3 regions of the Krasilnikovia sp. MM14-A1259 genome follow, and region 2 is predicted to be linked to each of the others. Evidence: predicted binding sites of a transcription regulator. Region 2 holds the regulator's gene; each other region holds the start of a gene.
What was found. The regulator HrcA, encoded in region 2, represses chaperone genes, less so after heat shock. The targets are predictions, from matches to a motif close to GGTTNGCACNCTCNNNNNGAGNGTGCNAACC.

Region 1: groES (co-chaperone GroES) is a predicted target of HrcA. The motif match lies at 2,098-2,128, and genes of this name have one in related genera.
Region 3: groL (chaperonin GroEL) is a predicted target of HrcA. The motif match lies at 2,818-2,848, and genes of this name have one in related genera.

The regions. Positions count from the first base shown of each region.
Region 1 covers NZ_BAAGAJ010000002.1:5,965,599-5,970,021, reverse strand. The annotation lists gene groL (chaperonin GroEL) at 1-1,582, opposite strand, end outside; gene groES (co-chaperone GroES) at 1,654-1,968, opposite strand; gene ACMCNK_RS27135 (THUMP-like domain-containing protein) at 2,200-3,372, shown strand; gene ybaK (Cys-tRNA(Pro) deacylase) at 3,441-3,923, shown strand; gene ACMCNK_RS27125 (sugar ABC transporter substrate-binding protein) at 4,300-4,423, shown strand, end outside.
Region 2 covers NZ_BAAGAJ010000002.1:6,643,987-6,648,409, forward strand. The annotation lists gene hemW (radical SAM family heme chaperone HemW) at 1-969, shown strand, start outside; gene ACMCNK_RS30205 (DUF4870 domain-containing protein) at 1,019-1,648, opposite strand; gene hrcA (heat-inducible transcriptional repressor HrcA) at 1,845-2,867, shown strand; gene dnaJ (molecular chaperone DnaJ) at 2,923-4,062, shown strand; gene ACMCNK_RS30220 (16S rRNA (uracil(1498)-N(3))-methyltransferase) at 4,230-4,423, shown strand, end outside.
Region 3 covers NZ_BAAGAJ010000002.1:4,197,207-4,201,629, forward strand. The annotation lists gene ACMCNK_RS18935 (glycerol-3-phosphate dehydrogenase/oxidase) at 1-858, opposite strand, end outside; gene groL (chaperonin GroEL) at 1,007-2,629, opposite strand; gene ACMCNK_RS18945 (GNAT family N-acetyltransferase) at 3,102-3,629, shown strand; gene ACMCNK_RS18950 (N-acetyltransferase family protein) at 3,646-4,423, opposite strand, start outside.

The DNA of each region.
Region 1 (4,423 bases), 680 kb from region 2:
GCTCCGGGGCCTTGGGCTTCTCCACCACGAGGCTTTCCGTGGTGAGCAGCAGGCCGGCGATCGAGACGGCGTTGGAGACCGCGTTGCGGGTCACCTTCACCGGGTCGATGATGCCGGTCGCGGCCAGGTCGACGTACGTGTCCTTGGCCGCGTCGAGGCCGTGGCCCCAGCCGAGGCCGCTCACCTTGCCGACCACGACGTAGCCGTCGTGGCCCGCGTTCTGCGCGATCCAGCGCAGCGGCTCGACGAGCGCCTTGCGGACGATCACCACGCCGCTGGCCTCCTCGCCGGACAGGCCGAGGTCACCGTCGAGCACCGAGGTGATCTGCGTGAGCGCGGCGCCGCCGCCGGGGACGGTGCCCTCCTCGACCGCTGCCTTGGTCGCCGCGATGGCGTCCTCGATGCGGTGCTTGCGCTCCTTCATCTCGACCTCGGTGGCGGCACCGACCTTGATGACCGCAACACCGCCGGACAGCTTGGCCAGCCGCTCGGACAGCTTCTCCTTGTCCCAGTCGGAGTCCGACGCCTCGATCTCCTTGCGGATCTGCGCGACGCGGTCCTCCACCTCGGACTTCTGGCCGCCGCCGTCGACGATCGTGGTGTTCTCCTTGTCGACCACGACGCGCCGGGCGGTGCCCAGCATCTCCAGGGTGACCTGGTCCAGCTTGTACCCCAGCTCGGGGGCGACGAGCTCACCGCCGGTGGCGATCGCCAGGTCCTGCAGCATCGCCTTGCGCCGGTCGCCGAAGCCGGGGGCCTTGACGGCCACGACCTTGACGGTCTTGCGCAGCGCGTTGACGACCAGGGTGGACAGTGCCTGACCCTCGACGTCCTCGGCGATGATGAGCAGCGGCTTGCCGGCCTGGACGACCTTCTCCAGCAGCGGCAGAAGCTCCTCGATGCTGGAGATCTTCTGCGTGCTGATGAGCAGGTACGCGTCCTCCAGGACGGCTTCCTGCGCCTCGGCGTCGGTCACGAAGTTCGGCGAGATGAAGCCCTTGTCGAACTGCAGACCCTCGGTGACCTCCAGCTCGGTGCTCAGCGCCGAGCCTTCCTCCACCGTGATGACGCCGTCGCGGCCGACGCGGTCCATCGCCTGCGCGATGAGCTCGCCGATCGTGGCGTCCTGCGCGGAGATGGTGGCCACGTTCGCGATGGCCTGGTGGTCGGCGACCGCCACGGCCTTGTCGAGCAGGGCCTTGGAGACCGCCTCGGCGGCAGCGTCCATGCCGCGCTTGAGCGCGATCGGGTTGGCACCCGCGGTCACGTTGCGCAGGCCCTCGCGGACGAGTGCCTGGGCGAGCACGGTCGCCGTGGTGGTCCCGTCGCCGGCGACGTCGTTGGTCTTGGTCGCCACCTCCTTGACCAGCTGGGCGCCGAGGTTCTCGTACGGGTCGGTGAGCTCGATCTCCTTGGCGATGGTGACGCCGTCGTTGGTGATCGTGGGCGCGCCGAACTTCTTGTCGAGGACGACGTTGCGGCCCCTCGGGCCCAGGGTGACCTTGACCGTGTCGGCGAGCGCGTTGACGCCGTGCTCCAGCAGGTGCCGGGCGTCGTCAGAGAAACTGAGGATCTTCGCCATGTAGTGGTCCCTTCACGCACCACCGCCTCGGTCCGGCACACCGGACCGAGGCGGTCAGCACTGTCAGTAGGTCACTTCTCGATGACCGCGAGGACGTCGCGGGCGGAGAGCACCAGGTACTCCTCGCCGGCGTACTTGACCTCGGTGCCGCCGTACTTCGAGTACAGGACCGTCTCGCCGACCTTGACGTCAACCGGGATGCGGTTGCCCTTGTCGTCGATGCGGCCGGGGCCGACAGCGAGGACGGTGCCCTCCTGCGGCTTCTCCTTGGCGGTGTCGGGGATCACGATGCCCGACGCCGTGGTCGTCTCAGCCTCGTTCGCCTGGACCACGATGCGGTCCTCGAGCGGCTTGATCGCAACCTTGGTCGCGGTAGTCACGGGCATACCCTCCTGGGGTACTTGGTGTCGTCGCCGGCCAGGTGGCCGGCCGGATGCCTCATGCCACCGGGCGGGGCCGTCGTCGCGGGTGCCGGTCCGCCTGGCGCTCGTCGCGCGGCCCCGGCGGGTCCGCACGGCTGGCACCCTCGTAGTGAGAGTGCTAATCGGAGATTATGCCGGTACTGGCACTCCGTCAAGGAGAGTGCCAACACGCCGTACCCGCGAGAATGACTCCCCGTGGACCTGGAACTGCTGGCAACACTGCGTACCGCCGAGGGGTCGGCCGCGCTCGCGGCCGCCGACGAGGTGTCCGGCGCCGACCCACTGGCCGCCGCCGCTCGGCTGCGCGCCCGCGGCGTGCCGCCGCCGCTGGCCGCCGCCGCGCTCACCCAGACCGACCTGCGGCGCCGGGCGGCCGGCAAGTTCGGCGCGGCGGCCGCCACCATGTTCTTCACCCGGGCCGGGCTGGAGCAGGCCACCCGGGCGGTCATCGCGGACCGGCGGGCGGCCCGCCTGCGCGCCGCGGGCGTCACCACCCTGGCCGATCTGGGCTGCGGGCTGGGCGCGGACGCGCTGGCCGCGGCCCGCGCCGGCATCCGGGTGTACGCGGTCGACGCCGACCCGCTGACCGCCGCACTGGCCGCGGCGAACGCCGCAACCACCGGGCTGGACGACCTGATCACGGTGACGTGCGCCGACGCGACAACCGTGGACCTGGCGGGCGTCGACGCGGTCTTCGCCGACCCCGCCCGGCGCACCGGCCGGGGCCGCGCCCTGCACCCCGACTCCTGGTCGCCGCCGTGGGATTTCGTCGCCGGGTTGCCGGCGCGGGTGCCACGTACCGTCCTGAAGCTGGCGCCCGGCATCGACCACGCGCTGCTGCCGCCCGGCGCCGAGGGCGAGTGGGTCAGCGTCGACGGCGACCTCGTCGAGGCCGCGTTCTGGTGCGGGCCGCTCGCGGCGGCGCCGCGCCGGGCGACCGTGCTGCGGGGTACGGAGACGTTCACGCTGACCGGCAGCGGGGACGCGGCCGCCGCGGTCGGCGGAGTCGGGTCGTACCTGTACGACCCGGACCCGGCGGTGGTCCGGGCCCATCTGGTCGCGGAGTTCGCGGCCGGGATCGGCGGGCGGATCGCCGACCCGCAGATCGCGTACGTGTACACCGACGACCCGGTCGACACGCCGCTCGGGCGGCGGCTGGCGGTGACCGACGTGCTGCCGTTCTCGCTGAAGCGGCTGCGGGCCCTGCTGCGCGAACGGGGCGTCGGGCGGCTGGAGATCCGCAAGCGGGGGTCGGCGCTGGAGCCCGAGCGGCTGCGCCACGATCTGCGTCTGTCCGGCCCGCACGCGGCGTCCCTTGTGCTGACCCGGATCGCCAACGCCCCCACCGCTTTGCTCTGCGCGCCGTGATCACAAGGGACACAGCGGACACCGTGGGGCTCCACCATGGAGACACTGTCGGGAGCTAGCCTTCGCGCGTGGCGAAGAAGAGCGCGGGCACCCCGGCGACGGCACTGCTGAGCGCCGAGGGGGTGGCGTACGAGCTGCACCCGTACGAGGTCGCGCCGGACGCGCCGAACTACGGCGCCCTGGTGGCCGAGGCCCTGGGCGTCGACCCGCGGCGGGTGTTCAAGACGCTGGTCGCCGAGGTCGACGGGGCGTTGACCGTGGCCGTGGTGCCGGTGACCGGCGACCTGGACCTCAAGGCTCTGGCCGCCGCGGTCGGTGGCAAGCGCGCCGCGCTGGCGGACCGCGCCGCGGCGGAGCGCAGCACGGGCTACGTACGCGGTGGCATCAGCCCGCTGGGTCAGCGGCGCCGCCTGCCCACGGTGGTCGACGACTCGGCTCTGGACCTTGATCAGATGGTTATCTCCGCGGGCCGCCGCGGACTTCAAGTTTCGCTCAACCCCGCCGATCTGGTCCGGCTGACTGGCGCGACAGTCGCGGCAATCAGGGCCTGAACTACACATAACGACCGGGAGCAAGGTTCCGTTACGACACCGTTACCGCATAACCCCGCTCATTTACCCGAGATGGGGCAAGTTGGAAACCGCAGGTGACTTAGCGTCGCGGTGCAGGGCAATTTGAGTGGTTGACAAGGCCGGGAGCGCATCACCGGGATGCCGCGAGAGAGCGTGTCACAGGCGCGTTGCCGGATTGTTATCGCGAACAACAAAATCGAGCCGCGTACCACCTTGTGCGATGCGGCACAGCGGGAATACGTTGCCCGACACAACAAACCGGCTCCTGATCCACAGCGTCTCGGGGAGCGACACTCCCGGCAGCGCACACCACACAGTCCGAGAAGCCTCGGATCACCCCGAAAGGAACACAGGAATGCGTAAGGGACTGTTCGCTCTTGCCGCCGTGGGCCTGCTGGCCACCGGCAGCATGGCTGCCTGCAGCAAGGACAAGACTTCGGACAACACCGGCAGCGGCACCGGCACCTCGTCGGTCGGCA
Region 2 (4,423 bases):
CCCCGGGTGGACACGGTGTTCGTCGGCGGCGGCACCCCGACCCTGCTCGACCCGGACGACCTGGCCCGCATCCTGGAGGGCATCGACGTCACGTGGGGCCTGGCCGCGGACGCGGAGGTCACCACGGAGGCCAACCCGGAGTCGGTCACCCCGCGCTCGCTGCAGCGGCTGCGCAAGGCCGGGTACACCCGCATCTCGCTGGGCATGCAGTCGGCCGCACCCGGGGTGCTCGCGGTGCTGGAGCGCCGGCACACCGCCGGGCGGGCCCCGCAGGCCGCGACCGAGGCCCGGGAGGCCGGGTTCGACCACGTCAACCTCGACCTGATCTACGGCACCCCGGGAGAGAGCGCGGACGACTTCGCGGCCTCGCTGGCCGCCGCGACCGGCGCCGGGGTCGACCACGTCAGCGCGTACGCCCTGATCGTGGAGGACGGCACCCGGATGGCCGCGCGGATGCGCCGCGGCGAGCTGCCGTACCCGGACGACGACGTGGCCGCGGACCGTTACCTGGCCGCGGACGCCGCGCTCGGCGCGGCCGGTCTGTCCTGGTACGAGGTGAGCAACTGGGCGGCCACGCCCGCCGCCCGCTGCCGGCACAACCTGCTGTACTGGACCGGCGGCGACTGGTGGGGCCTGGGGCCCGGGGCGCACAGCCACGTCGGCGGGGTGCGCTGGTGGAATGTCAAGCATCCGGCGACGTATGCGGCCCGGATGGCCGAGGGTGCCTCGCCCGGCCAGGCCCGGGAGCTGCTCGGCGACACGGACCGGCATACCGAGGACGTCATGCTGCGGGTCCGCCTCGCCGACGGGTTGCCCCTCGCCGCGCTGGACGCGGCCGGGCTGGCCGGGGCGCGCCGGGCGCACGAGACCGGCCTGCTGGACCCGGCGGCGTACGCGGCCGGGCGGGTGGTGCTGACGCTGCGCGGCCGGCTGCTGGCCGACGCGGTGATCCGCGACCTGCTGCCGTAGCGCGTCGGCGATGGCGCCGGGGGTGAACCCGGCGCCACGACCGGGGGACTTACTTGATCATCGAGACTGTCATCGGGTACTGGTACGGCTCGTTGTTGCTGGCCTTGACCCCGGCGATGATGCCGAAGATCGTGCCGACGATCACCGCGGCGAGGATCGGGATGAACCCGATGAAGATGCACGACAGGGCGTAGCCGACCACCGCGATGATGGTCCACAGCAGCTGGAAGTTCAGCGCGGCCACCGCGTGCTGGCGCACGATCGGGGACTGGTTGCCACGGGCCATCATGGCCACCAGCGGAGCGATCCAGCCCAACGCGCCGCCACCGAGGAACGCGCCGGCCGCGCCGCCGAAGTGGGCGACCATGATCCAGGTCTTGTCCTCGTTGGCGCTGCCCGGGCCGTAGCCGCCGTACTGCGGCGGGGTGCCGCCGGTCGGGTAGCCCCCGGGCGGCGGGCCGTAGCCGCCGGACGGCGGGGGAGCGTACCCGCCCGCCCCGGAGCCGGGCGGCGGGTAGCCGCCCCCGGAGGTCGGGGTGCCGTACGTGGGCGGATGAGGTGCCCCGGGCGGAGGCGGCGGAGCCGACCCGGAGGTCGGCTCGTTGCCTGTGTATGGGTTGAACGGCGCGGTGGGGTCCGTAGGGTTCCCCTCACCGGGCGGGCGCGGCGGTTCAGTCATGCCAGACACGGTAGGGCCGCAGCTCAACACGGTCGAGGTCAACATGCCAACGGCGTCGAAGAATAGACAGTCGGCTAAGGGACCCCCGGCCGGGTGGCGCGCGATCATCGCGCCATCGGTCGCGGCGACGTAGACTGGCACTCGCTCAAGCCGAGTGCCAGTGAGGTGCTGTCGACAGAGCGGGGGGAGGGGTCCGATGAGTCTTGATGACCGCAAGCTCGACGTGCTGCGCGCCATCGTCGAGGACTACGTCGCCACTCAGGAACCCGTCGGCAGCAAGGCCCTGGTCGAGCGGCACCAGCTCGGTGTCTCCCCGGCGACCGTGCGTAACGACATGGCCGTGCTGGAGGAGGAGGGCTACATCCGCCAGCCGCACACCAGCGCGGGGCGGGTCCCCACCGATCTCGGCTACCGGCTGTTCGTGGACCGGCTGTCCCGGGTCAAGCCGCTCAGCCCGGCCGAGCGCCGGGCCATCGAGCGGTTCCTGGTCGGCGCGGTCGACCTCGACGACGTGGTGCACCGGACGGTGCGGCTGCTGGCCCAGCTCACCCGGCACGTCGCGGTCGTGCAGTACCCGAGCCTGTCCCGTTCTGCGGTGCGTCACCTGGAGCTGGTGCCGATCTCCACGACCCGGCTGCTGCTCGTGATGATCACCGACACGGGCCGGGTCGAGCAGCGCCTGGTCGAGTTGCCCGCCCCGGTGGGCCCCGACGACGTCACGGAGCTGCGCCGCCGGTGCAACGAGAAACTGGCCGGGCAGAAGCTGGCGGATGCCCCGCCGCTGGTCCAGGGCCTGGTCGACGAGACCGCCCCGGACCGCCGGACCATGGTGGCGTGCCTGGCCTCGGTGCTGCTGGAGACTCTGGTGGAGCGCACCGAGGAGCGCGTCGCCCTGGCCGGTACGGCCAACCTGGCCCGCGCCAGCATGCTGGACTTCCAGGGCACCCTGCGGCCCGTCCTGGAGGCCTTGGAGGAGGAGGTCATCCTCCTCAAACTGATCGGCGAGGTGGAGCCCAGCACCACCCGGGTCCGCATCGGCGACGAGAACAAGATCGACAATTTGCGGTCGACATCGGTGGTGAGCACGGGTTACGGCCCGGGCGCCACGATTGTGGGCGGGCTGGGTGTGCTCGGGCCGACCCGCATGGACTACCCCGGCACCATCGCCACTGTGCGTGCCGTGGCACGCTACATGGGCGACCTGCTGGCCCAGAACTGACGGATTCGCGACGAGTGCCCGCACGGGCGTGGCAGACATGAGGACTCGAAACCCAGTGGCCAAGGACTACTACGGAATTCTCGGGATCAACCGGGATGCCACCGACGACGAGATCAAGCGCGCGTACCGCAAGCTCGCTCGCCAGTTCCACCCGGACGTCAACCCTGACCCGGAGGCGCACGAGAAGTTCAAGGACATCAACGCGGCGTACGAGGTCCTGTCCGACGACCAGAAACGGCAGATCGTCGACCTCGGCGGCGACCCCCTCGCTCCCGGGGGCGGCGGCGGACCGGCGGGCCCCGGCGGGGCCGGGCCGTTCGTCGGCTTCCAGGACATCATGGACGCGTTCTTCGGCACCGCGGCCGGCGGTGGTGCGCGCGGCCCCCGCCCGCGGACCCGTCCGGGCGCCGACGCGATCCTGCGCCTCGAACTCGACCTGGTGGAGACCGCGTTCGGCGTCGAGGCGCCGATCACGGTCGACACCGCGGTGCTGTGCACCCAGTGCACCGGCGCGGGCACCGCACCCGGCACCCACCTGGCCACCTGCGAGACCTGCGGCGGGCGGGGCGAGGTGCAGTCCGTGCAGCGCACGTTCCTGGGCCAGGTCGTGTCGTCCCGGCCCTGCCAGGTCTGCCAGGGCCACGGCACGGTCATCCCGCACCCGTGCCCGACGTGCGCGGGCGACGGGCGTATCCGTACCCGTCGCTCGCTGACCGTCAAGATCCCGGCCGGGGTCGAGGACGGCATGCGGATCCGCCTCGCCCAGCAGGGCGAGGTCGGGCCCGGCGGCGGCACCGCCGGCGACCTGTACGTCGAGATCCACGAGCGCCCGCACGACGTCTACTCCCGCAAGGGCGACGACCTGCACTGCCGCGTCACCCTGCCGATGACCGCGGCCGCGCTCGGCACCCGGCTGACCATCAAGACCCTCGACAGCGAGGAGGCGATCGAGGTCAAGCCCGGCACCCAGCCCGCCTCCACGCTGCGCATCCGCGGCAAGGGGGTGCCGCACCTGCGCGGCCAGGGGCGCGGCGACCTCTTCGTCCACCTCGACGTCAAGACCCCGACCAAGCTGACCGCGGAGCAGGAGCGCCTGCTGCGCGACTTCGCGAAGACCCGCGGCGAGGACGTGGCGGAGCTCAGCAAGCAGGGCGGCTTCTTCTCCCGGATGCGGGACGCGTTCAACGGCCATTGAGTGGCGCTCCCGGTCGTGGCCTGAGGGTCTTTCTTGCCCCAGGTCCGCCGGGGGCCGGGCCGTCGCTCCCGCGGACAACGGGCGCGGGAGCCCATTCGCCGGACGGCTCATGACCGGGCGCCCGCGCCCTGCCAGGTCCGTGCGATCACAACCGGTACCGTGCGGGCATGTCCGCGCCGCTGTTCCTCGTCGATGACCTGCCCACGGGGCAGACCTTCACGCTCGCCGGGCCCGAGGGCCACCACGCCGCCGACGTGCAGCGGCTGCGCGCCGGTGAGGGGCTGATCCTGGCCGACGGGCGGGGCGGGACGGTCGCCGCCTCGGTGCTGCGGGTGGGCCGCGGCACCATCGACGTGGCGCT
Region 3 (4,423 bases), 2.4 Mb from region 2:
CGAGCGCGGCACCACCAGGTGCACCCCCTTGGACGCGCGCACCCGCATCCCCGGGCGGACTCCCACGTCGCTGAGCATCTGGGACATGTCGTCGCTCCAGACGCCGGTGGCGGCGACGACCGTACGGGCGCGGATCTCGAATTCGGGGGCGTCGGGCGATTCCAGGTCCCGCACCCGCACCCCGACGACCTCGCGGGCCTGCCGGACGAAACCGGTGACCCGGGCGCTGGTGACCACGGCCGCGCCGAGGCTGGCCGCGGTCCGGGCCAGGTTGACCACGAGACGGGCGTCGTCGACCTGCCCGTCGTAGTACCGGATCGCGCCGGTCACGGCGTCGGCGCGCAGGCTGGGAAACAATCCTCGGGCCCCGTCGCGGGTCAGGTGCCGGTGCAGCGGCATCCCCCGGCCGCTGCCGAACACCCCGGCGAACGCGTCGTACGCGGCCACACCGGCCCCGTAGTACGTCCGGTTCCAGGCGCGGACGGGCGGGTTGGCCGACAGCAGCGGCACCAGGATCGGCACCGGACGCACCAGATGCGGGGCGAGCCGGCTGGTCAGCAGACCGCGCTCGGTCAGCGCCTCGTGCACCAGGTGCAGTTCCAGCTGCTCCAGGTAGCGCAGCCCGCCGTGGATGAGCTTGCTGGACCGGCTGGACGTGCCGGCGGCCAGGTCGCGGGCCTCGACCAGGGCGACGCTGAGCCCGCGGGAGGCGGCGTCCAGGGCTGCGCCTGCGCCGGTGACTCCGCCGCCGACGACGAGGACGTCGAACTGCTCGTTGCGCAGCCGGCGCAGGTCAGCGATGCGGCGGATCGGCGACAGCCGACCGGCCGAGTACCGGGAGACGGAGGGATCACGCACCCGTATGAGGTTAGCGCCCCCGGGTGTCACACCGGCGAGGGAAACGTGGCGCTGTGGCGGCGCGTGCGGGTGGAAATCGGTGCGTAGGGACGCGAAAAGGCGGGCCGCCGGAGCGGCCCGCCTTGACGTGGTGCGTGTGGGGTTGGACTCAGAAGTCCATGTCCCCGCCGCCCGGGGCACCGGCCGGGGCCGGGGTCTTCTCGGGCTTGTCCGCCACGACCGCCTCGGTCGTGAGGAACAGGGCGGCGATCGACGCGGCGTTCTGCAGCGCCGAGCGGGTGACCTTGGCCGGGTCGATGATGCCCGCGGCCAGCAGGTCGACGTACTCGCCGTTGGCGGCGTTCAGGCCGTGACCGGCCTCCAGGTTGCGCACCTTCTCGACCACGACGCCGCCCTCGAGGCCGGCGTTGACCGCGATCTGGCGCAGCGGGGCGTCCAGGGCGACCTTGACGATGTTCGCACCGGTGGCCTCGTCGCCGGACAGGTCCAGCTTGTCGAACGCGGTCTTGCCGGCCTGCACGAGCGCCACGCCACCGCCGGGCACGATGCCCTCCTCGACGGCCGCCTTCGCGTTACGCACGGCGTCCTCGATGCGGTGCTTGCGCTCCTTCAGCTCGACCTCGGTGGCCGCGCCGACCTTGATGACCGCAACACCGCCGGCCAGCTTGGCCAGGCGCTCCTGCAGCTTCTCGCGGTCGTAGTCGGAGTCCGACTTCTCGATCTCGGAGCGGATCTGGTTGACCCGGCCCTGGATCTGCTCGGCGTTGCCGGCACCGTCGACGATGGTGGTCTCGTCCTTGGTGATGACCACCTTGCGGGCCTGGCCCACCAGGCTCAGGTCGGCGGCGTCGAGCTTGAGGCCGACCTCTTCGCTGATGACCGTGCCGCCGGTGAGGATCGCGATGTCCTCCAGCATGGCCTTGCGGCGGTCGCCGAAGCCCGGGGCCTTGACGGCGACGGACTTGAACGTGCCGCGCACCTTGTTGACGACCAGGGTGGCCAGGGCCTCGCCCTCGACGTCCTCGGCGATGATGACCAGCGGCTTGCCCGACTGCATGACCTTCTCGAGGACGGGCAGCAGGTCCTTGACCGCGGAGATCTTGCTGTTGGCGATGAGGATGTACGGGTCGTCGAAGACGGCCTCCATCCGCTCGGCGTCGGTCATGAAGTACGCCGAGATGTAGCCCTTGTCGAAGCGCATACCCTCGGTGAGCTCCAGCTCCAGGCCGAAGGTGTTGCTCTCCTCGACGGTGATGACGCCTTCCTTGCCGACCTTGTCCATGGCCTCGGCGATGATCTCGCCGACCGTGGAGTCACCGGCGGAGATGGAGGCGGTGGAGGCGATCTGCTCCTTGGTCTCCACGTCCTTGGCGATCTGCGACAGCGCCTCGGAGACGCTCGCCACGGCGGCCTCGATGCCCCGCTTCAGGGCCATCGGGTTCGCGCCGGCCGCGACGTTGCGCAGGCCCTCGCGGACCAGCGCCTGGGCGAGGACGGTCGCCGTCGTCGTGCCGTCGCCGGCCACGTCGTCGGTCTTCTTGGCGACCTCCTTGACCAGCTCGGCGCCGATCTTCTCGTAGGAGTCCTCGAGCTCGATCTCCTTGGCGATCGACACACCATCGTTCGTGATGGTGGGCGCGCCCCACTTCTTCTCGAGCACGACGTTGCGGCCCTTGGGGCCGAGCGTCACCTTGACGGCGTCGGCGAGCTGGTTCATGCCCCGCTCGAGGCCGCGACGAGCTTCCTCGTCGAATGCGATGATCTTGGCCATACGGCGTTGTCCTCCTGGACACTCGCGGTGCCGGGCCTTCTCGGCCCCGCTTTCCGCACGTTGAGGATCTCCGGACGTCGCCACCTGGCGATGCGACGTCCGCAGGACGGGCCGGATAGCCCGCGACGACCGGCCTCGTGCCCCGGCACCGATGGCGGCGCCGTGACCGTGACCCCACCGTCCCGACCTGTTGGCACTCGCGTGGCGCGAGTGCCAATGACCTGTTTAGCACTCTGAGGTGGCGAGTGCAAGGACACCCGGCGGTAGCCCACGCCGCTGCGACGAGGTCTTGATCACGTACGGTGAGCAGGCCGCATCGGGCCAGCGAATCATCTCCCCGATCGACGCGCCACGCGGACCGAACGACGGAATCGCGCCGGGCAAGCACTCACCGTGATCAACGCACAGCTCCGTGCGGTCGGAATACCGCATCCGAGTTGCCTGGCCGCCCCGAGACCGGTAGGCAGACACCATGACCGGCACACTCGCCCGGCCCCGCACCCGTACGGTCCACCGGGTCACGCCCGCCGACACCGCCCGGACCCGCGCGCTGCGGCTGGAGATGCTCGCCGACAGCCCGCTCGCGTTCCTGGAGACGCTGGCGCAGGCCGCCGCCCGCCCGCACGACGACTACCGGCGGCGGATCGCCGAGGCGTGCCACGGCCCACGGCTCGCGCAGTTCGTGGCGGATCCGGGCGCCGGCCCGCTGATCGGGCACGCGGGCGGGACGGTGCTGCCGGACGATCCTGGTGCGACCGTGGTGTTCGCCGTCTACGTCACCCCCGCGCACCGCGGGGCCGGGGTGCTCGATGAGCTCATCGAGGCGGTGGCGGACTGGTCCCGGGCCGCCGGGCGCCCGGAACTGATGCTGGAGGTGGTGGTCGGCAACGACCGGGCGCTGCGGGCGTACGAGCGCATCGGGTTCACCGACACCGGCGTCCGCGTGCCCCACCCGGTGATCCCGGCGCTGACCGAGCTGCAGATGCGCCGCCGCGCCTGACGGCCGGCGCGGCCCGTCAGAGCGTCAGCTGCCACTGGACCTGCGCATCCACCGGCCGGAACCCCATCTCGCGGTTGATGGCGAGCATGCGCTCGTTCGCGGACGCGTTGATGGTGTCGATCGCGGCCAGCCCGGGCCGGGCGGCGCGGATGTGGCGCAGGTTCTCCAGCTTCACGATGAGGCCGAGCCGGTGCCCACGGTGCTCGGGGTGAACGATGGTGATCTGCTGCCAGGCGTGCCACGGGGCCTCCTGCGTCCCGGTCAGGGCGCTCCAGGCGACCAGCCGCCCCGATCCGGTGTGCACCGCGCCGGTGTGGAACGCGGTCAGCCCGCGGCCCTGCCGCGCCTCCTCGGTGCCGCGCACCCGGGCACCGTCGACCTGCTCGGCCTCCACGGCCAGGTCGCCGACCGGGGCGTCCTCCAGCAGCCGACCGTCCAGGTACGCGAGATCGTCGAGCAGTTCGTCCGGGGGGATCCCGATCCACTGCACGATCCGGTATCCGTCGGCGTGCCGCCACGCCTGCGCCCGCATCGCGTCGAGTGCCTCCTCGTCGGCATGCGCGACGTCGAACCGGCTGCGGGTCTCGCGCAGCGCCACCGCCGCTCCCATCGCGTCCGCGAAGGCCGGCCCGTCCGGGCTGGGCCCCTCGGTCGTCGCGATGAGGCGCTTACGGCCCAGCGCGCGGGCCCGCGCGACGGTGTGGTCGTACAGCGCCCGGCCGACGCCGCGGCGCCGGTGCTGCGGGTGCACGATCAGGTCGAGGTGCACATTGTCCAAGTTGTCGTATCGGGGC